3 linked regions of the Methylicorpusculum oleiharenae genome follow. The protein of the gene in region 2 interacts with the protein of the main gene of each other region in a pairwise test. Links are inferred from orthologs where the notes say so. Each region holds a gene or a part of one and is shown on either strand. Other genes may lie near its edges. The genes, in order: GO003_RS14565, GO003_RS06265 and hypB.

Region 1 (3,104 bases), 1.9 Mb from region 2 along the record:
AGCTACATGGATAAATTTACGGCGTCCTTTGACGGGCACCCCGGTGCCGAATTTCGATTACGATGGTTATATTCCCCGCTTGGAATAGAGTGTTTAGGTACTTGATTGAAAAGGCTTCCTTTTCGCAACCCAACAATTACCGACATGGCTGTTGGGTTGGCTATCGCCAACCGCAACCTAAGCGGTGCATCACCTTTGTTTGATTGCTCCGCTGAATAATTACGCATAACGTGAGTACACTCAATAAAAAAAGGCTGGGCAAATACAGTATAAAAAATTGACGCGGTGATCAGTGTCGCTCACACAACGAGAGCAAACCTTGTAAAAGCGCCAGCGGCGTGGGCGGGCATCCCGCTATAACGGCATCAACTGGAATAACATTGGATACGGCACCGCAACTGGCATAAGAAATACCAAATTCGCCCCCGCAAGCGGCGCAATCACCCACCGCAACCACCCATTTCGGGTCTGGCGTGGCTTCGTAAGTGCGAAGCAAGGCTGTTTGCATGTGTCTTGAAACGGGCCCGGTGACCAGCAATACGTCGGCATGACGGGGTGATGCCACAAAATGTATGCCGAACCGCTCGATGTCATAATAAGGGTTATTTAAAGCATGAATTTCCAACTCGCAGCCGTTACAGGAGCCTGCATCGATTTGCCTTATAGCGATGCTGCCGGTATATCTGCGTTCGATATGGCGTTTGATTGCTATACCCAATTGTTCCAGCTCAGCGTCCTTTGGAACTTTGACAGGCTCTGTAACAATCCCGGTAGTAAGAATTTTTTTAAACAGTCTTAACATGCCCGCTCTCTATAAATCGTTCCCTGAATATGAACCATTCAGGGATTTGTTGCATACCGGAAAATCCGGAACAATATTGTTCAGCACCAGTTTTTCCAGCACCGGCCAATTGAGAATGCTCGGATCGCGTGGATAGAAACGCGAAATTTTATTGTCCCCATCGAAACGGACAAATGCAATGATTTCGCCGCGCCACCCTTCAACAATTCCCAGTCCTTCACTACCGGCAACAGGAACGTGCCACTCATTCAGAATCTCTCCAGGAGTAAGCAAGTCGATAAACTGCTCGATCAGTTTTAGTGCTGCAATTATTTCCTTATAACGAATCCAAAATCGGGAAGCGATATCCCCCTGATTTTCCAGAGCGACTTTAAATTTGACCTGATCATAAGGTGGATAAGCCAAATCTCTTCGCACGTCAAAGTCCTGACCGCTGGCTCTACCGACATAACCGACGGTGCCGAAAGCTGCGGCAATGTCTTCCGGTAAAAAACCTGCCGTGTAAACGCGGTCTTCCAGCGATGAATTTAAATCCAACGCGGTAATGATATCTGTCAGTTCTTTTCTGAGCTGGATAATGTCCTGCTTGATCAGACGGCAATCGGAATCCGACACATCGGATTTGACCCCGCCCGGAATCACACAATCCATCAATAAGCGATGGCCAAACACTGTTGCATGGGTGCGTAACCAGTTTTCACGTAAACGGCTGAATTGCATTTGAGCGAACACAAAAGCCACATCATTACAAATGGCGCCGATATCACCCAGGTGATTGGCTACGCGTTCGCGCTCTGCAAGAATGCCGCGAATCAGGGCCGCCCTGCCCGGTATGGATAAGCCTGCGGCCTGCTCCATAGCTATGCAGGCGGCCCAACTGTGGCTTACTGTGGTATCGCCCGATACCCGCCCGGCTAAACGCGCCAAAGATTGCGGTGTTCTGCCTTCGGCGATTTTTTCAATGCCTTTATGCACGTAACCCAAACGCTCTTCCAAATTCAGAATCAGCTCGCCTACTGCCTGAAAACGAAAATGGCCGGGCTCGATGATCCCGGCGTGTACCGGACCCACAGGTATTTCATAAGTCCCTGCCCCATGCGACCGGATAAAAGGGTAATCCATATCGGGTGGGGTTATGATTTCCGGGGAACCCTGTACCGGAAAATCTTTACGTAATGGATGAGTGTGTTTATCCCAGGCTTTGTGACGTGTCCAGGGCCGCTTATCCGGATGCCCAATGAATTTGATGCCGAACATATCATGAGTGTGACGCTCGCTTCGATTTGCCGCAGGATAGACGGTGGCCTGACTCGGTAGTTCGGGCTTTTTGTAACCTATGCTGGTGCGGGTAAGCAGGTAAACACCCTGTTTTTCCAACAAGGCATGAACCGTGAATTGTTCACCGTTTTCCTCAGCCCAGCCTGCCGACCAACGCAAGCCTTGAAGCATCGACAATTCAGCTAGTTGTTGCCAAGCTTCGGCTGCAACTTGCCAGACCAAAGCATGAGGAGTGTATGCCGATTCTTGCTGATCAACGACAATACCGGACACTTCAAGTTGTTGGCGTAGCGTTTCAGTCCAGTTTAACGCATTCATAATGGCGTAGTCCCCGAGATCAGTAAGGTAGCCTGTGAAAACCAGTTGGCGAGAAAATCCGGAATGGCTAGACCCAGCCAAAACACCAGCCCCAGATGTAACATCACTGGCCATAGATTGGCTTTGACCGGCATTTGACCTTCAGGTTGCTCGCCGAAAACCATGGGCTGGATATGCCTGAACAATCCGGCAAAAGCGATGCCTATGCCCAATAACAGTAAGGGCGCCAACCAGGGGTAGTTATGCATGGTCGCCAATAAGACTAGAAACTCGCTGGTAAAAACGCCAAAAGGAGGAAAGCCTGCAATCGCCACAGTCCCTATTAACAAGCCCCAGCCTATCTTGGGCTGAGTTTTGATGAGACCGCGGATCTTTTTAATATCCTGAGTACCGGCCACTTGCGCAGCATGTCCGACTGTAACAAAAATCGCTGATTTCGTGAGCGAATGTACGGTCATGTGCAGCAAGGCGGCAAATGTTGCCAATGGCCCGCCCATACCGAAGGCAAATGTCATAATGCCCATATGCTCGATGGAGGAGTAGCTGAACAGCCGCTTGATGTCTTTCTGGCGATGCAAAAATACGGCGGCCACCAGAAACGACAATAAGCCAAAACCCATCATCAACAAACCGGCCGAATTATTCTGTGTGGCGCCGTCGACCAGCATTTTATTGCGGACGACTGCATATAAGGCATCATTCAGCA
Region 2 (10,401 bases):
TTGTTGGGCATCAAAGCCGTTTACTATAAAGGGAGCCAATCCCATGTTGATATTAATTGGATAACTTTTATTTTCCCAATCAAAATGGATTGCGGTGATAAGGTTGACTAATGACCGAGCCCGGTCCAAACCTTCTAGCTTTGTGCAGTTTTTTAACAAAATTCCGAACGTTTTATCACCTAAACGAGCTAGCATTTCGTTATTCGTTAAATGACGGGTCAACATGTGTGTAATGCTCATCAACAGTTGATTACCTGCTTCTAATCCGCACACAATGGTTAACATCTGGAAATCCTGGATTTCCAGATGACAAAGCAGATGCTGGTTGTCGCCTTGTCTTGCGAGCTCGTATTTCAACTGTTTAATAAACTCATCTCTTGTTAACAAGCCGGTAACAGCATCATGGGTTGCGTTGTATATGAGCTTTTCATGCATTTTCTGCAGCATTACCTGCGTAGTGCGGTCCATCAACGGCTCATCCGGATTTTCCATTGTGCTTGCCCCTCCGTTGCGCAGAAGTTCAGTCAATTCCATTTTGGTCAGTTCCGTTTTATTTAATCCATCCCTATCAACAAAGACTAAAATTTCCGGAAATTGTCCTTTCCACACGAGCTTAAGAGGCACGAATAAATCCGGCTTTCTAAACAAGGTTATCCATTCACCTGCTTCTAATTGCTCCACCTGAAGAGCCCAAAGATCCATAGGGCGGCTTTTGTTTGGGGATTCAGGTTGTAAAATCCTGTCAACATAGACTATTTCCAGGCGTTTTCTCTCGGCAAGCGATTCGGCACCTATCAAACAACGCCTTAAATCTTCAATGACTTTAAAGTGATTAAAAGCATTGGGTGCAAACGAACCGAGTTTCTCATCTATAAAAGTAATGGTTTGACTAATCGCGTAGTATTCAGCTTCAAGACCGGCATCTCGAAAGGACAGCCAACGGATCAAATCATCGACTACCCGGTAATTAGCCGATTTTTCCTCAGTTGATTTTTCCGTATCCAATTCAAGTAAAACCAATAAATGCTGCCATCCCGAATTCAACAACATCAAAACACAATTAGGAATTAATTTTCCGGCAATGCGCTTATCAACTTCATGCTGAACATGGCGCCTTGCCATCTCCAGTAGCTGCTGCCCTTCGTAAGGTTCGATTATTCTTTTGATAGTCAGATCTGACGATTTTTTGACCTGCTTTGTCACCTCTTGTAGCTCTTGCTCCACTTCTGCAAATATCGACGAATTAGTGCTCGCCTCCTGAAGTATTCGTAAGACCAGTTTGTCCAGCGTGTTTTTTACAGGCGTTCTTTTGATGACTCGATTCTCTTTTACTGCCGATTCCAAAGACGCTAATTGATTGAGTATGTTTCTGATAGGGTGCGAGTCCGCACTTAAAAAGTGGTTACCTTGCAGCGTTTGTTCGAGAAGCGATAGCTGCATACGTTCCATGTAAGCTTTGATTTCAGAGGAAATAGACACGTCATTGAATAAGGTATCGAAAAACTTTTCATAAACCTCGATATTATGGACATCGTGCTTAGAAAAAAACGCAGGTATTCCGGTAGTATCGTTTAACTTATCTCGAATGAGTGTGTGCAGTAAACTGCTTGTAACGGGCTCATTCCTGTCACCTACAGCTGTAGTTTTATACATTTTCGAAATCATCGCGATGACTTCTTCGGCGGAAAAACCCCCTTGAGACGCTGCGTTCCGAATTGATGATGTAGTTCCTGAATGAGGCTGGTTTTGGTTTAATAGGCCCGGCAACGTTTTGGACATTTCAACTGTTGCCGGCTTTTTTAGATCAGCATCTTCTTTAACAGCAAACGTTTTAACCAGCGTCCTGGCGATGTTGGTATCAAACTTAAAGACCGGATCTCCCAAATAACCATGGTCGATCGCGATCTGTTCAGGTTGCTTGACAATTTTGGCGGGCGCAGGCTTGGGAGCACTCAGTTTGGATAACAGATGCTCAAAATGCTCGTACAACGCCTCCAAATCCTTCGTTAATACTTTTTCAAACGCTGAATAAAGTGTTTGATTAATCGTGATTTCTAAATTTAATTGCAGGATAAGTTCGCGAAAGTGATCACATAAGGCATCCGGGCTGATTGGGTTTTTAACATCATGGGCCCAATGGCCAAATAACCGTTTCAATTGGTTGTTTATCTGATTAAGTGGATATTCAAAATGTTTTGTTAACCGTCTGATAGACGCCGACAGATTTAACCAATCTTCAAAATCATCCATTTCAACCAAAGAAAGCTTTTCCATAGTACCGGCATTTAACCTGTTTTCCTGAATGCTGGAACCGGTCATGCTGTCGACACCCAAAAAAACCGAATTACAAAATTCACTGGTAATTGAATCGTAATTAAATTTGAGCGTTGTTATCAAATCCTCAAGTGCTGAAGTAGAGATTTTATGAACCGATTTTTTAAAGTCCTCATCCAGTCTCTCAAAAAAATTGTTGAGCAACCCAACCAACTCTTTATCAAGCCAAATTTTTATTTGTTTTAAGTTATCCTGGTGCGGGTCTGCTTCGGTTGGCTCAATGTCATGTTGAGCTGTTCTGCCGGACACCTTAAAAACCTCATTTTTTAAGGCATTAAAAATTTCCTGGGGCATGTTTTTAATGAAAACACCGATGCCTTTGGAACTTGCGTGCATTACTTTGACTTCAAGTTGAAATTGCCGTGCATCGGACTCTCTATGCAACGAGAAACGAAGCTGGACTTTTTTGTTAGCCGAAAATTGTACTATCTGGCTTGATGGTTTAAGGCCTAATAAAAATCCCGAACTGCAAAAATCTTGGACTTCGCAAGAGAAATTTTGCCCATTATTCAAAACCAGTGTGGCGTCTAATTTGATCGCGTAACGAATGTGGCGACGACGTTTTGTAGGGCATCTAGAAGCCATGGTAAAAGTAAAATATTGGCAGCATGGTCATAAAATACGGAGTTGTCATATCAATAATAAATATAGTTTGGAAAAAATCAGATCTGATAAATTTTGATAAATTAACCCGTAATTTCTAAAAGCAATGTCTACTTCAACTTTTTTTGAGTGGGATGAGTGCTTTTAGATATCATTGCGGTGCTTAAGTTAAATCAATCTTATTGGGCAGACCAAAATTAGAGATTCCATGATTTCGGCACCGCCTGTACAGTCAAAACCTACGGCCTAGAATGATGTTAAACTGCTTTTCGATGCTTCCCAAACCCTGAATGGGATAGACATTTACCAGCAGAAGGCAATGTGGCTATTTATCAGAAATCACTTTGGGAGTTGATTCTTCATGCGCGGCGAGCTTAAGCCTTACTGTCCCAATAACCCTCAATGGGCATCTAAAGTCATTCTGCTTCTGGCGCTAACATTAAGTGCTAGCGGTTGCAATTTAATCAGAAGCACACTGGAATTGCCGGAAAAAGGCCTCTTCTCCCTATTTGCTATTAATCAGGGAAATGACGCACCCGATCCTGTTGAACTGCAATCCGAGTTACTCCGCTTTGCAGATAATGCCATAGAAGCGCTTAATAACGCTGCGCGTAATCTTCAGCGGGAAGACGATTCGGCGCCTAAAAAACTCAACCAGCTTAAACGACGCATCGCTATTACCACCGATTTATTAGCCATCGCCACAGGGGCCAACAGTTATGCCAATCTCCTCGACATGGTCATCTTTGCCAGCTTAAACCGGATGAATTTTGAAGACTTCTGGGCGCCCAAGTTCTCCGACGAATCAGCTGAACCTTATCGACACGCATCCGAGCAGGTGGAGAAAGAAATTTGGCGCATTGCCGAGACGGCGCTGAAAAAAGAACAGGTCACTGAACTGCGTGCCGCCATTCTTGACTGGCACAAGCAACACCCAGATGCTCGCTCCCCCAGAGATCTAGGTTCGCTGGGCTTCGCGTCCGAAATTTCGCAAATGAACCGCGGCCCCAAGGCAGGCATTACCAGCAGTGTGTTCAACCTGCTCTCCATTGACCCATTGGCAGGTCTGGACCCCGCTACTCGAGAACTGGCTAGCTCTCGCCTATTCGCAGAGAGAGGCCTGTTTCTGGCCAGACATATGCCGACGTTGATCCGCTGGGAAACCGAATTACTGATCATCCAAACGGTGGAAATGCCTCAGATGGAAAAACTGCTGACCAGTACGGCTCAAGCGGCCGAATCGGCAGACCGGTTAAGTCAAACAGCAGAAAGCCTGCCCGGCCTCATCAGCAATGAACGTCAGCAGATCGTTCAAGCGTTGAACGAACAACAACCCGGCCTCGTCAGTCTCGCCGCACAGACCGAAAGCGCTCTTAGTGCAGGCAAACAGATGTCCGATGCGTCAAAAGCAGCCCTGGAGTCTTTTCAAGGTGTCGTACAGCAACTCCAATCCCGCCCATCAAACCCGGACGCAGAGCCCTTTCGCATCAACGAATACACGGCAGCCGCTGCCCAGATCAACGCTACTGCACTTGATTTGGTGAAATTGCTGCAAACCGTTGATCAAACCCTGGCTACCGGTAAATTTGACGAACTCTCGGCTCGAGTAGACTCGCTAACCCGCCAAACTCAGGCTAGCGGCAAAGAGTTAGTGGATTATACATTCAAGCAGATCTTGTTCCTGGGTTTGATACTGATGGGTTCCGCTTGTGGAATGGTTCTGGCTTCAGCATTGGTTTTTTGGCGATTGAAAAAGAAATTTGCCTGAGCTTTCGTCAAATGACGTTTAAGCAGAAACACTGTAACCTTACTTTAGCCAATTGGATCCCTGTAGATCTTTAAACAAAAAGTTCCTGACCTGACATTACCGGCATTTGCAGCCATCAAAAATTCTACCCCTCCCCTATTGAAAAATTATGATGAATTTTTGCCGCTTTAATCGATCATTTCCATAAACATAAAAAATTAATTATTCATAAAAAACAGAACTTTAGGATTTAAGACAGGTTAATTCAGGTCTTCTTTTTTGGCAAATCGAATATATCTGGTAAATTCGCGAATACAACAACCCAATTTTTATTTTCCGGAAACTCATCATGCTAGCAATAAAAAAACAATTAAAACAGAATCTGGCTTTGTTTCTATTTAGCAGTCTGCTCCCTGCTATTCCTGCATTTGCGGCGACCGACCTCGAAGCTCAAGAAAGTTTCCTCAGAATGCGAGCGAAGAGCCAACAGACTGAAGCAGGCCATGCAGGACATGAAACCCCTATTGATAAAAGCATGGACTTTCATGGCGTTTTCTACGGATTTCTTCCTTGTAAAGATTGCCCGGGAATAAAAGCGACGCTATCTTTAAAACAAAAAAACAATTATCTGCTGGTGACTCAGCCTGCAAGAGAGTCCTCAAGGGAGTTTTATGAAAAAGGGAAATACACCTGGGATGAAGAGAGTCATACCGTTGTTTTAACACCCAAAAAAGGCGGGCAAAGCACGCGGCATTATCGAATTGAAAATGAAGGCACGCTCATTCAGATTAATGAAGACGGATCAATGATATCGAATGATGATGAGGACAGCTACGTTTTGAAACGAAGTGATATGGTTAAGTCACGAGAAGTGCATTTTCACTGACAGGAACGGAAGTTACAAACTGAGGCTCATTTTTTGTCCATCCACTTTGAAGATGGACAAAAAATCAATCCGTTGCCTTGGTTATAACATTTACGCTGCTCAAGAAAACCTATAAATGTTCATATCCTTAAACTCAACAAGATTAACAGGGAGTTTTCAATGAACACGACGCTTGAATCACGACCTCCGTTTCCGCCCTTCACACGCGAAACTGCAGTTGAGAAGGTCCGCATGGCTGAAGACGGTTGGAATAATCGCACTCCTGAAAAAGTTGCTTTAGCCTATACGACCGACAGCCAATGGCGAAATCGGGCTGAATTTCCCGTGGGGCGGGAACAAATCATCGACTTCCTGAAACGCAAATGGGCCACCGAATACGAATACCGGTTAATCAAAGAACTGTGGGCTTTTGAGGGTAACCGTATCGCCGTCCGGTTTGCATACGAATGGCGCAATGAAAATAATGAATGGTTTCGGTCTTACGGCAACGAGAACTGGGAATTTGATGAATACGGCTTAATGCGTCAGCGTTATGCGAGTATCAACGACCTACCTATCAAAGAGTCGGACCGCAAATTTCATTGGCCTCAAGGCCGTCGCCCTGAGAATCATCCAGGATTGAGCGATCTTGGACTCTAAAAACCTGTTTCATACAATTTACCGTTCAACTTTTAAAAGCAGCAATTACCGGTTTGATGATAAAAAGGGTAGGTTTAAGCTTTTCGCAGCCCAACAGCAAGCGGATGATCAATCGTCGGGTTGGCTATCGCCGCCAACCGCAACTTACGTTCAGGTCTGACCGATCATTCTTATTGCTAACGTGTTTGAATGTTCATTTGGCGTTGCCGCCCTAAAATCAGCGGGTGATTTTAGGGCAATAGCGGTTATTAATGACTGCATCCGGCACCATGCACGTGGCCGTGAGCCAATTCGTCCATTGTCGCTTCTCTAATATCAGTTATTTCCACGTCGAAAAATAATTTCATACCGGCCAGTGGATGATTGCCATCGATGGTAACATCATCACCTTCGACATTAATGACCGTCACGACACCGGGTCCTGAACTGACATCGGCATGGAACTGCATCCCGACTTCTATCACATCGATTCCTTCAAACATCTGACGCGGAATCACTTGAACCATGTCTTCATCGTAATCACCGTAAGCTTCTGATGGCTCTATTTCGACATTTAACTTATCGCCAACGGCTTTACCAAGCAGGGCTTGTTCCAGTCCGGGAATGATACTGCCCTGTCCATGCAGATAAACCAGCGCATCGCTGCCAATTGAACTATCCAGCGTTTCACCGGCGTCATTGGTCAATGTGTAATGAATAGAAACAGCCATATTTTCAGCTACTTGCATGAGGGGAACCTACTGTTGATAATTTAAGAAACGGCTATGATATAAAATAAAGCTTCTGTTGTCTGAAAATATTAAAAACCGGAATATAAAATCGCATGAGCCGCTGGAAACCACCCCAAGCCAAATCATCCCCGTATATCACCCAAGCCGGTTATCAAGTGCTGGAAAATGAATTACGGGGCTTATGGGACAAACGCAAGGACGTCACCGCCGCTCTGTCCGCCGCTGCCGCAGAAGGTGACCGATCGGAAAATGCCGAATATATTTATCGCAAAAAAGAATTACGCGGTATAGACCGGCGCATTCATTACTTGCAAAAGCGTTTGCCCTCGCTTACCGTCGTCACCCAAGCCCCTTCAGATCAGGATAAGATTTTTTTCGGGGCCTGGGTGACACTGGAAAATGAATCCGGTGAGCCGGTCACTTATCGAATCGTGGGGGCGGATGAACTTAACCCTGCGAAGAACTATATCAGTCTGGATTCTCCTCTCGCCAAGGTGTTGCTGAAAAAAACCTATGACGATGAAGTGACGATTGTTATCGAACAAAAACCGGTTCGGTATACGGTGCTCGATATTGCTTATAGTCAGTAAACCGGAACTGCTTGCTTACGCTCGCTGGACAACCAGATGCACATAGCGTCCCATGTCGCGGAATGTGGGTAGCCGGCAATAACGGCTTTCCAGCTCAAACAGTTCGTCAGCGTTGCTCTGCGCCAAGGTCTCGTGATTCAGATAATCATGAAAAACGCGTAACCCGGTATGAGTGATGATCTTAAAATGATTGTTTTCAAGGAACTCTATAACAGCATGCGGGTATTGCGGGTTGGGCGGGGTCATTTTGGAGCCTTTCCCCAGATAACTGTCGTCCAATACGTTTTTCCAGCGCCAGCCGCCTTTTAAAACGTTGCCGAAAACCATGGCATTCCGATTGTAAAACAACAAGGACAGGTGCCCGCCCGGTTTCACCTGCTCAATAACTGTTTGCAAGGTCGGCATAGGATTAGCAAGCCATTCGAGAACCGCATGAAACAAGATCAAATCATACTGTGGAAGCTTTAAAGCTAGATTTTGAGCTGAATCCAGATAAAACTCGGCGGTCACCTCTTCATTGATAAAAGCTTCTCTGGCGCGTTCAAGCATTTTTTCCGACAGATCGCAAAGCGTCAGATGATGCCCTCTTTTCGCCAACCAGAGACTGATTTGGGCAAAACCACACCCAGCATCCCATACCGTCAGTGCATCAGCGGCATCGTAAAAAGGCGTCAGATCTTCTTTTAATAGTTTCAGCCGCCATTCCCCTTTCGCGGTTTGGTAAATTTTGCGGTCGAATTTATCGATGAGCTGATCGAAATTCCGATCGTTAGCTTGAGTCATCTGTCATCGCGCGTGTTAAATAAAAATTATGCTCATAAAAAAGCCCCGGCTGAATCCAGCCGGGGCTTTGGTCAAGCGTAAAGAGCTTGGGTCAGCAATTACATCATGCCGCCCATGCCACCCATTCCGCCCATACCACCCATGCCGCCCATATCAGGACCGCCATGAGCTTTGTCGTCGCTTGGAGCGTCAGCGACCATAACTTCAGTTGTGATCATTAAACCAGCAACTGATGCTGCGTTTTGCAGAGCAAAACGAGTTACTTTTGCAGGATCCAGGATACCCATTTCGATCATATCGCCATAGACGCCTGTTGCGGCATTGTAACCGAAGTTACCAGTACCTTTAGCCACTTCATTCAGGACAACTGAAGATTCGTCTCCAGCATTTTTGACGATTTGACGCAATGGCTCTTCCATAGCACGACGCAGGATGTTGATACCCACATCTTGATCGTGATTGATACCTTTCAAGCCATCCAACGCTTTTAAAGCACGAATCAGAGCTGTTCCGCCGCCTGCGACTACGCCTTCCTCAACCGCTGCACGGGTTGAGTGTAATGCGTCTTCAACGCGAGCTTTTTTCTCTTTCATTTCAACTTCAGTCGCTGCGCCAACCTTGATTACCGCAACACCGCCAGCCAGTTTAGCCAGACGCTCTTGCAGTTTTTCCTTGTCATAATCAGATGTTGCGTCTTCAGCTTGTTTGCGAATTTGCGCAACACGGCTTTTGATGCTTTCTTCAGTACCTGCGCCATCGATAATAGTGGTGTTTTCTTTGGTAACTTGTACTTTTTTCGCAGTTCCCAATAACTCCAATCCGGCTTTTTCAAGGCTCAGGCCGACTTCTTCAGAAATTACAGTACCACCGGTCAATATAGCAACATCTTCCAACATGGCTTTACGACGGTCACCGAATCCTGGCGCTTTAACCGCAGCCACTTTTACGATACCGCGCAAGTTGTTGACAACCAGCGTAGCTAAAGCTTCGCCTTCAACATCTTCAGCAACAATCAATAGTGGACGGCCTGATTTGGCAACGCCTTCCAATATCGGTAATAAATCACGGATGTTGGAGATTTTTTTGTCGTACAGCAGGATAAAGGGGCTTTCCAGCTCAGAACTCATGCTGTCTTGATTGTTGATGAAGTAAGGCGACAGATAACCACGGTCAAACTGCATACCTTCAACAACGTCCAATTGGTTTTCTAAACCTGAACCTTCTTCAACAGTGATAACGCCTTCTTTACCGACTTTTTCCATCGCTTCTGCGATGATTTGACCGACTGACTCATCAGAGTTAGCAGAGATCGTGCCTACTTGAGCAATCGCTTTGCTGTCTGTACACGGTGTTGCAGCCGCTTCGATAGACTTGACGGCTACTTCAACCGCTTTATCAATACCGCGTTTTAAATCCATAGGATTCATGCCGGCAGCAACTGCTTTCAGGCCTTCGTTTAAAATTGATTGGGCTAAAACCGTTGCAGTTGTTGTTCCATCACCAGCAACATCGGAAGTTTTAGACGCCACTTCCTTAACCATTTGGGCGCCCATGTTTTCGAATTTGTCTTTTAATTCTATTTCTTTTGCGACCGATACACCGTCTTTAGTAATCGTAGGTGCGCCGTAGCTTTTATCTAAAACCGCATTACGGCCTTTAGGACCTAAAGTTACTTTTACTGCGTTTGCAAGAATGTTAACGCCTTGCACCATTAATGTACGCGCATCACTGCCGAATTTTACGTCTTTTGCTGCCATCTTAATTCCTAATCTATTGAATGTTATATGTTTATGATAAATCCAGTGTGTTGGACTTAACCCAAAATACCCATGATGTCGTCTTCGCGCATGATGATCAGTTCTTCGCCATCAACTTTGACTTCATTACCGGAATATTTACCAAACAACACCTTATCGCCAACCTTAACTTCCAAAGCGCGAACGGTACCGTTATCCAGCGCTTTACCTTGGCCTACGGCTAACACTTCGCCTTGGCTTGGTTTTTCAGCGGCTGAACCGGGCAGAACTATGCCGCCAGCGGTTGTCGTTTCCTCTTCAACACGTTTAACAACTACTCTGTCGTGTAAAG
Region 3 (3,008 bases), 2.0 Mb from region 2 along the record:
CTCCTTTCTAATCGAAAAAACGTCTGGTTTCCAGATGGTGTGGGGTGTGTTTGGCGAGGATGTCGGCAGCAGGGAAGCTGCGGTCAAGCCCCCATGGACGGGTTCACGGTGGTTCTCGACAGACACATCCCGCATCATTAGCCACGTCGAACGACTTTTCAGTATGGAAGGCGTAAATCGCTATCAGAGACATAAAAAGGGCCCTATTGTTTAAAGTCGTGTCGTGAGTTTTAATGAGTATATAACAGAATGAGGTAGTGCGATGTGCCTGGCTTTTCCAATGCAGATTGTTGAAATTAATGGTTTTGAAGCCCGTTGTTTATTTAAAGGGATACAGCGCACGGTTAATTTGTTTTTATTACAGGATGAAGAGATCCAGGTGGGTGATTACGTTCTGATTCATGTTGGTTATGCGCTGCAGAAAGTTGATGAAGAGGAGGCCTTTTCCACCTGGGAATTGCTGGATCAACTCGCCGTCAATGAATCAGACTATGCATGAATTGTCGCTGTGTGATGATTTGATCAGACAGGTTCAATTGCTTGCGGATCAGCATCATGCTCAAAATATCGCGCGAGTTACTGTCAGTTTAGGCACATTATCAGGTGTCGAGCCGGTTTTGCTAGTCCAGGCATTTGAAATTCTCAAAGCGGGAACTGCCGCGTCGAATGCCCGTCTGATCATTAACACCGTACCGGTCAGAATTAGATGCGATCATTGCGGACGTGAAGCCGATGTTGATCCCAATAGACTTATATGCCCGGCATGCAAAAGTTTGGATACGCAACTGCTCAGTGGCAGCGAGTTCATCTTGAGTCAGGTTGAGCTTTTTGTGGCGTCCTGAATGGATGCGGCAGGTAATCGGTCGGCGCTCTCATTTGAAAGAGTAAGAATTTAAGATTGGTAACTACTCGCCCCCTTGGAATAGCGGGTGTAGGTGATTGATTGAAAAGGCTTCTGCAACAGGGATGCTGCAGAGAGCTACAGGGAAGTATTCATGCGTCCTTTGAAATCAAGCACCTACACCCAAAAAATGGGGGGTAAGTAGATACTTAGTTTGAACCAATCCATTCAAGTTAAGGGTTAAAACAGATGTGTACTACCTGTGGTTGTCAAATTACATCAGGAAACGAGTCTCAGATTCCAGTGGAAAAGTCGGCTGACGGGGGGGCAACTTCCGTTTTGACCCGGCTGATGGCCGGTAACGATCTGCAGGCTGACCATAATCGCATGCATTTTGATCAACTGGGTGTTTTGGTCATTAACTTAATGTCTTCGCCCGGCTCGGGTAAAACCGCATTACTTGAAGCCACGATTGTGCAGGGTCGGGAAAGGTTTCGAATGGCCGTGATTGAAGGGGATCTGGAAACTGAAAATGATGCACTGCGCATCCGCGCACACGGTGTTCAGGCGCACCAAATCACAACCGGTTCGGCATGCCATCTGGATGCCCATTTAGTCCACGAGGCGCTGCATAAAATCGACTTTTCAGGCATTGATGTGCTATTTATTGAGAATGTCGGTAATCTTGTTTGTCCTGCCAGTTTTGATTTAGGTCATCATCTCAATGTGATTCTGTTGTCCGTTGCGGAAGGGGATGACAAACCAGCCAAATATCCGGTGATGTTCCGCGCGGCGGATGTGATGCTGATTACCAAAACAGATTTGTCGCCCTATCTGGATGAGTTCTCAAATGAAAGGGCAGCGCAAAATTTACGCAATCTGGCCAATCAGGTACCGATTTTTCATTTGTCCGCACGGAACGGAGAGGGCATCGATGTCTGGTTGGACTGGATGGAAGAGCAGATTCAGCTTCAAAAGCAACACGTTAAAAATCGGCCTTCATTCCGGCCTGTGCGACAGCCTGATGCCGGGTTGCATGCAACCCGCATTTTATTAAGCCCCGTCCATCCTGTAAGCAAGTCATAGAGAGAGCAGATAATGGCCTTAAGTGCTCAGCAATGGCTGGTAAAAATAAACGAATTGCCGGTGACTGAAACGACAAAAATCATGAATGTCTGCGGGGGTCATGAGCGCACAATTGCTTTGTCAGGGCTTCGCAGCGTGCTGCCGGAATGGATAGAGCTGATACCCGGGCCGGGGTGTCCAGTTTGTGTCTGTCCCGAGGAAGATATTTATCAAGCTATACAGCTTTCGCTAGAGAAAAATATCATCCTGGCCGCCTTCGGCGACATGCTCAGGGTGCCTGTCAATGCGGGTAAACAGGCTATTCGTACCTTATCGCAGGCTAAAGCTACCGGTGCGGATATTCGAGCGATTGCCAGTCCTATCGAGACGTTGATGATTGCAAAAGAGAATCCCGGGCAAACCGTCGTATTTTTTGCGGCGGGGTTTGAAACTACATTCGCGCCTGTGGCCGCAATGCTGGCAGAAGGCGCGCCTGGAAATCTGCTGATTTTGAGCAGCGGTCGTCTGACATGGCCGGCAGTGGCTTTGTTGCTGGATTCAGAGCAGCCGAATTTCGATGCGCTGATCGCGCCAGGGCATGTGGCGACGGTGATGGGTCCCGAACAATGGCAGTTTGTCGTTTCGCGCCATCAGCTTCCTGTTGCGATTGCCGGTTTTACTCCGGACAGTTTACTGGCAGCCATTTACTCGGTGCTGCGGCAGCGCATGGATAACCATTTGTTCGTCGATAATTGTTATGAACAAGTGGTCAAACCCGGAGGTAATCGCCGTGCTCAACAGTTTCTGTCTCAAGTTTTTGAGGTGTCCGATGCACCGTGGCGGGGTATCGGTACGATTCCTCATTCTGGATATACCTTACAAGCGCATTTTGCCCACCATGATGTTCAGCTGCATTTTGGGTCTTTCCGGGAAGACGCGCGCCGTCATGTCGGCGAAATGCCGCCCGGTTGCGATTGCGCGCGCGTCGTTATGGGAAAGATCAAGCCGGTTGACTGTAAATTGTATGGCCGTTTGTGTGTGCCGAGTCAACCGGTAGGGCCTTGTATGGTTTCTGATGAAGGTGCCTGCCGGATTTGGTGGA

The links.
Region 1: the proteins of GO003_RS06265 (region 2) and GO003_RS14565 interact in binary tests that used the Escherichia coli proteins (3 or more experiments, as listed by UniProt). The link is inferred for Methylicorpusculum oleiharenae from one-to-one orthologs.
Region 3: the proteins of GO003_RS06265 (region 2) and hypB interact in binary tests that used the Escherichia coli proteins (3 or more experiments, as listed by UniProt). The link is inferred for Methylicorpusculum oleiharenae from one-to-one orthologs.

Annotation. Positions count from the first base shown.
Region 1 is NZ_WUTY02000001.1:3,235,355-3,238,458, reverse strand. Bases 106-3,104 are described here. They hold GO003_RS14565 (hydrogenase large subunit), read right to left. Parts: upstream 2,399-3,104; coding sequence 812-2,398; downstream 106-811. Other genes in these bases: GO003_RS14560 (hydrogenase 4 subunit F), read right to left, coding at 2,395-3,104; GO003_RS14570 (NADH-quinone oxidoreductase subunit B family protein), read right to left, coding at 290-802.
Region 2 is NZ_WUTY02000001.1:1,346,356-1,356,756, reverse strand. The notes cover bases 5,198-7,954. They hold GO003_RS06265 (FKBP-type peptidyl-prolyl cis-trans isomerase), read right to left. Parts: upstream 6,938-7,954; coding sequence 6,458-6,937; downstream 5,198-6,457. Other genes in these bases: GO003_RS06255 (methyltransferase domain-containing protein), read right to left, coding at 7,546-7,954; greB (transcription elongation factor GreB), read left to right, coding at 7,033-7,530; GO003_RS06270 (nuclear transport factor 2 family protein), read left to right, coding at 5,730-6,209; GO003_RS06275 (copper resistance protein NlpE), read left to right, coding at 5,198-5,570. Also shown: GO003_RS06285 (DUF1631 family protein), read right to left, coding at 1-2,919; GO003_RS06280 (hypothetical protein), read left to right, coding at 3,299-4,705; more of GO003_RS06275, read left to right, coding at 5,034-5,197; more of GO003_RS06255, read right to left, coding at 7,955-8,313; groL (chaperonin GroEL), read right to left, coding at 8,412-10,070; co-chaperone GroES, read right to left, coding at 10,127-10,401. UniProt on the Escherichia coli protein: Folding helper with both chaperone and peptidyl-prolyl cis-trans isomerase (PPIase) activities. Chaperone activity prevents aggregation of unfolded or partially folded proteins and promotes their correct folding.
Region 3 is NZ_WUTY02000001.1:3,322,739-3,325,746, forward strand. Bases 179-3,008 are described here. They hold hypB (hydrogenase nickel incorporation protein HypB), read left to right. Parts: upstream 179-1,090; coding sequence 1,091-1,927; downstream 1,928-3,008. Other genes in these bases: GO003_RS15045 (HypC/HybG/HupF family hydrogenase formation chaperone), read left to right, coding at 263-499; hypA (hydrogenase maturation nickel metallochaperone HypA), read left to right, coding at 492-842; hypD (hydrogenase formation protein HypD), read left to right, coding at 1,940-3,008. UniProt on the Escherichia coli protein: Involved in the maturation of [NiFe] hydrogenases. Required for nickel insertion into the metal center of the hydrogenase. Exhibits a low intrinsic GTPase activity, which is essential for nickel insertion.